2 regions of the Paenibacillus ottowii genome follow, and region 1 is predicted to be linked to the other one. Evidence: riboswitches for the same ligand, from Rfam matches in the RefSeq annotation. Region 1 holds a riboswitch; the other holds the start of a gene.
The links. Region 1 has a riboswitch for cobalamin ahead of ACQQ6X_RS10185 (ABC transporter substrate-binding protein). Riboswitches for the same ligand answer to the same signal wherever they lie in the genome.

Region 1 (3,179 bases):
GTGCTAACAACGTGCGAGCTGCGGTATCTGCCCAAGCCATAAAAATAGCCCCACCCAGTGCAGATAACGGAACAATCATCCGGTAATCGGGACCTGTCATCAGACGGATGATATGAGGTACAACGAGTCCGACAAAACCAATGACACCACATACCGAGACAGCGGCCGCTGTGAGCAAGGTAGATATGATCAGGACAGATAGCTTCGTCGCATCTACATGAACTCCCATATGTGCTGCCTGACGTTCACCCAAAGCCAGAATATTCAGTACCCGTGCCCGATTCCACAGGAACACCAGTCCTATGATCACGTAGGGTAACAGAATTCCTGTATATGACCAGCCTCGCAGACTGAGACTTCCCATCGTCCAGTACAATATTTCATTGACTGTTTCCTTCGACATAGCTGTCAGAAAAGAAACAATAGCTCCTAAAAAAGATTGCATCACCACACCTGATAAAATGAGGCTTTGTGTGGGAATTTTTCCACCTTCACGCGCCAACGTCAGCACCATCCACAACGTCAGCATGCCGGTTATAAACGCGACTAGCGGAAGCGTCCATATCCCCACGAATGAAAATTGAAGTCCCCAATAAATCAATACTGCCGCTCCTACCGAAGCCCCCGAGGATACCCCCAGTGTATACGGATCAGCCAGGGGATTACGCAGCACACCCTGAAATCCGGCTCCCGCTAGCGCCAGCGCTGCTCCGACCAACATTCCCAGTAACACACGTGGCAGTCTGACCTTCAAAATAATCTGCTCTGCGGATGTATTCCAATCCGGTGTAAACGTATCACCTAACCACGGTAGGTGGTTGATCAAAATACCTGTGATCTGGCTGACCGGAAGACTGACCGAGCCGATGCCAAGACAGAGCAGCAGCGTCAGTAGCAGCAAGACAAGACCTGTCCCTCCAAAACCGATCAGTCTGCGGTTCATTTGAAAATTTCAGGATACACGCCCTTGGCCACTTCCTTGAGTCCTTCCGTTACGCGTGGACCTGGACGGCTGATCAAATTATCATCCACGGCAAATACACGGTTGTTACGGACAGCCGATATTTGATCCCATCCACTGCGAGCTTTAATGATATCGCCGAGGGTTTGGCCTGTTTTGTCGTCCTTGACACTTTTGCTGTACAAAATCACGTCAGGGTTGGCAGCTATAATATTTTCCTCACTGATTTGATACCAGCCCTTCTGCGTGGCACCTACGTTTTCTCCTCCCGCCAACGTAATCAGCTCGTCCATAAATTCGCCCTTGCCCACTGTCCAGCCTGGTGAAAACTCGACGTATACCCGCAGCTTCTGCCCTTTGCCGATGTTTTTAACTCCTTCTTTCACTTCCGCTACATCTGCTCTCATCTTGTCGGTCACCGCTCTCGCTTCTTTCTGATGATCGGTGATTTTCCCATACAATTCGATGTTAGCTATGACATCTTCAACGGTTTTCGGTTCCGTTTTAAAAATCATAATTCCCATGTCGCGCAGTTTGGTCGTAGCCTGCTCACTAAGTGAAATCCCTGCAAAAACGACATCAGGGTTCGCGGCAATGATCGCCTCTTCGTTTGGCTTCATAATACCGCCCACTTTAGGCTTTTTCGTAGCCGCTTCCGGATAATCAGAGTAATCCGAAACACCGACAATTTCTTGATCCAGCCCGATGGCGAACAGCGCCTCGGTTTCTGCCGGGGAGACGGAAACGATCTTGCTCGGAGCCTTTTTGAATGTAAATTCCTGCCCTGTTGCATCCTTAACCGTTAACGGGTAAACCGTTTTGCCCGGAGGTTCTTGTGCAGTTACGGTCTGTCCCGACTGCTGTGAGGAAGCTTGGCCCTCTTTATTTTCAGCATTTTTTCCATTCGCGCCACATGCACTCAGCACGACTGTCAATATCAGCGCCAATAGACCTGTTGACCATACCTTTATTTTTTTTCCTGCCATGTTTTGCACCCCTTCATACAAAATCGTTAAGAGCGTTACTTGAACTTCATCCGATATTTTCCTCATTCCAGCCTTCTTTTCCTATCAAAAACCCCCGTATCCTCATATCAGGACACAGGGGTCACGTTAGCATAGATTGTACGCAGGCGGGCAGCTTCTTTCCGCATGGACAGTCACTGCAAACACGTCATCCTTTCCTCGAAGGATTATGGTGACAGGCCGACGGGCAGGTATCCTGACTTATGGAAGATGCATGTCCTGATATGCTTTTATATACTTGGCGGCACATAAAGCAGGGCTAGCGAACATGTTTCCATTTACAGTGGCGGGACCGCGTCGGATTCACACCGACTTCCCTTTTAACAGCGCAATGAAGGAAACCATAGTTTCCTCACACGGCGCCGACCTCGTCTGCTGGATATTTGATGTAGTGGTAGTCAAGCCGTTCTTTTACTTGATGATTATAGGTTAAAAAGAGTCGGCTTACAACCCAAACTGCCGCTTTATTCACCGCATCTTCCTTAATAAGAAAGCAATCTTGCTATACATTTGTGCGGCCCTGCCCACCTTAACTGAATCCTAAACGCTTCTCCCGGTTTTGGATTCAGGCTCCAAAAATCATGACCAGATATCAGCATGCAGGCTAATTGGCGAATTACACCACCGTGCGTGACAACCAAAACAGAGGGCGGCGCAGCATTCGACACTGTTGGCTGAACCTTCAAAGCAATGCGCCACGCAAACAAAGAGTCGAGGAATTCACGCAGACGATTCACAAAATGGTTCCAAGACTCTCCTCCAGGTGGGGTGATTCGTTGCGGCTCATCAATCCAAGCACGATACAGCGCCACATCCTTAAGCATGTCATACGTTTGTCCATCCCACTCACCAAAGTGAAGCTCTCGCAGACGTGGTTCCATCAGAGGAGGCATAGCAGATAAAGAACATTCAGATGACAATGTTGATTCCGGCAAAATGATCTGCAAAGTCTGGCGACATCGCATCAAATCGCTGCAATAGATTCGAGCAAAGGAATGCCCCTGCAATTTTTCCTGTAAAGGCTGTAACTCCTGCTCAGCTCCTGAAAGCAAACCCAAGTCGGTGTGTCCCAGATATCGACGTTCCTTATTCCATAAGGTCGTGCCATGACGAACTAGCATGAGCTCCATGTCCCACTGTGGATCTTCTTTAGCATCATTCAGCTCACTAACCTGTTGTAAATTCGGACTTGG
Region 2 (3,179 bases), 1.1 Mb from region 1:
CTGCGGCTCCCCTGTATGGGCCGTGAGCATGCTGTACATAGCAAAATCCCAATCGTTTTTGGTCAATGCCTCATCGATATTTTCCACCTTGCGAATCTTGACCTGGAATCCCTCATTCAGCAATTGGCTCTGGATCACTTCAGCCATAACAGATAGCTCCGGACGCTGAGGGAAAGTCAGCAGTGTAACCTCGAATGGCTTGCCCTGCTTGGACCATGTGCCTTGGGCATCTTTCTGCCAGCCATCCTTGGTCAACAGCTGCTCCGCCGTTCCGTCTAGCGCTTTACGCTCAACTTTTCCGAAAGAAAGAATACTCGGAAACGGACTGCTTGCTTCCGTACCGAAACCCCTCATAACAGCGCTCACAATGGATGCGCGCGGAATCAGACTGTCCACCACCTTACGGTTGGTCACATCCTTGAATATAGGCGATTCCATGTTATATACAATCATATGGGTACGCAAGGACGGAGCCGACAGCACTTGTAGCTTATCGTCCTTTTTCAGTACCTCCGCGTTATCTACCGGAATATCCGTCGCTACATCCACCTCACCGGATTGCAGCGCCATCAGGCGCGAATTACCGTCTGTAATGAATTTCATCGTCGCTTCAGCCAATCGCGCCTTTTCACCCCAATATCCGTCATAACGCTCGACGACCAGGGACTGATCCTTGTTGAAGGCTTTGATTTTAAAGGCACCTGTCATCGCAGGGTAGCTCTGCTCATCTTTCATGGATGCCACGTCCAGCACGATCGTTGAGGGATCAGCCAGATTGGATGCCAGCGCTGCATTCGGCTGGTTTGTTGTAATTTTTAGCGTCAGCGGCCCGCTGGCCTCAATGGACTTCACATCAAGTAAATCCTTTGCTAGATGGCTTTTCTCAATAGAGCGCAGCAAAGATGCTTTTACACTTGCTGCATCCATCCTTTTTCCGTCATGAAACGTGACCTTATCCTGCAAGCTGAACGTCCAGACCGTAGGACTTTCCTGCTTCCATTCCTTGGCTAGCCAAGCCACAGGCTCCAGCTTTTCATTCAACCGAATCAGTGTCTCACCAGCACCAGAACGCATCACGTCCCAGCTATTGTCCCCATGCGGATCAACCCCTGATGGTTTCCACGTATACGCCATCACCAACTTTTTATCTGCTTTAGTCTGTTGTGCAGAAGAGTTCTCACCCTTGCCCGACCGATCCTCCGTCTTGGTGGCTGTGCCACATCCCGATAGAGCCATAACTGTCAGCAGCAGCACCAATCCTGTACATATAAACCACGAACGCCTATTACGATTGCTTATCATTCCACATTTCCCCCTCTATCTGGTTAAATCGTATGAACCTACGTAAAACGAAAAAAAAAGCATTCCCGACCACATGAGCAGCAGTCAGAAATGCTTTCATTATAAAATGTCAAAACTCACCTCTAAGCCAACTCCAAAAACATAGAAGGGATCGGATCGGTTCCAGACATTCCGTATGTAGCACGTCTAACCACCTCCCCAGCATCCCGTGGGTCTAACAGTGATGTCAAAACAGGCAGGTCTCCTGACTTCAGGCTCATCTTTCAGGCCTTCCCGGTTCTTCACAGTTCCAGTGGCTGTTCTGAAAGCTCCAGCAGTACCCTGCTGATGCCTGTATACAGTGGCGGGTCCGTGTCGGAATCTACCGAACTTCCCTTTTAAGTGAACACGTTCAACAACCATCTACATCGTCTCAACGAAACCCCGTACATAGAGTTGTCCGGCTCGCACCTGTTTTCTTCCTTTATTCCTTTTTATTACGATTTAGGATTATCTTATTTTGTTGCTTCTGGCTTGTCAACAAATGCAGCGTAATAATTTAAATTTGAATGATATAGTGAGTATCTGAGTCATGGCTATTCATTGCGTGCACGCAATTCACGTGCTAAAATTAGGTATAGAGATATCCACCGTATCCATATAATAAAAAAGAGTCTTCGCCGCGCCAACGGCAAAGACTCTTAGGATTTGAAAGGCTGTGGATCACCACGGCGCGCTAAATGCTTAGCTAAACCCACCGTTAGGCCCCAACCTAATCAAGCGGTGGGTTTTCGCTTGTTCCGAAATTTTCGACGCAGCCATCGATAAAGTTTACGAATACTAAACACCAGGCTTAGTAACGTAACCACCCAACGCAGCACATCGTAGCACGACACAAGTGTGACCATCGGCTTCACCCCCTTTCGGGAAGCTGCACCGTGGTCCGAAAACATCCACCACTATTCAAAATCCATAGTTTAGATTATACCATGCCTCTTCCTACCACTCTAACAAATTCTTCTAGTAGATAAACTAACCTAAGAGTTAACTTCAGCAATACTGCTTAGTCAGATAACAGTAAATCTCTCATCGTTAGAAAGGATGTTTCCTTTTGAAAACAAGTAACTACCGCATTTTAATACTTTCCTTGCTCGTTCCAGCTCTGTTATCTTCCTGCTCTCCAGCTTCTACTCCATCAGCAGAACCAACTTCACCCAAACAAATCCAGTCAGGCGAAAAGACAACTCCAGTCGGACAAGGTCAATATCTATCCATGACCTATACAGAATATGTGAATGGGAAAAATGCAGATCAAGGCATGGTTATGCGTGTGATGACGTACGATTTGAGCAGTAAGAAAATGACCAAGCTGGCCGACGTCCCCTATACCTCCCAGTACCCACTTTCTGTGGTGTACTTACTTGATCACAAAATTTATTACTCTGCTGATGTGGATGATAAGGGAGACCAATTATTTTCGTACGACTTGAATACAAAAAAAACCGAACAGCTTACCGATAATTTGTTTGCCATCAATGATATCGTACCAACTACTCCGGATGGCTCCCTCGTTCTGGTTGCGGTAAAAAAAGGAGAGCGGACACTTAAAACTATTTTCTACAATAAATCAACGCGTATCATGAAATTTATGCATGATGAAAACCATGATGAACAAACTTGGTCTATAACCTATAATCCAGCTAAAAAAGCAATTTACAGTTCAAATTATTCAGCTAAGGAACAAAATGAACAAAGAGAAATCTCAAACCGAACACAGACTATTATGGTCCCGCCGGACAACAAAGTTACAGAAATCAATAGCGTCACCAAGCAAGAACGTTCTGTTATTACACTGAAAAATGAAGAAGTATCATCAATATCCAGCAGTAATGATCAAC

Region 2: it holds a riboswitch for cobalamin, as region 1 does, so the genes downstream of both, ACQQ6X_RS14975 (ABC transporter substrate-binding protein) here and ACQQ6X_RS10185 (ABC transporter substrate-binding protein) in region 1, are expected to answer to the same signal.

The regions. Positions count from the first base shown of each region.
Region 1 is NZ_CP191577.1:2,130,509-2,133,687, forward strand. It holds gene ACQQ6X_RS10180 (FecCD family ABC transporter permease) at 1-943, opposite strand, end outside; gene ACQQ6X_RS10185 (ABC transporter substrate-binding protein) at 940-1,947, opposite strand; cobalamin riboswitch at 2,156-2,347, opposite strand; gene ACQQ6X_RS10190 (histidine phosphatase family protein) at 2,469-3,179, opposite strand, start outside.
Region 2 is NZ_CP191577.1:3,226,074-3,229,252, forward strand. It holds gene ACQQ6X_RS14975 (ABC transporter substrate-binding protein) at 1-1,302, opposite strand, end outside; gene ACQQ6X_RS14980 (hypothetical protein) at 1,425-1,562, opposite strand; cobalamin riboswitch at 1,520-1,723, opposite strand; gene ACQQ6X_RS14985 (hypothetical protein) at 2,393-3,179, shown strand, end outside.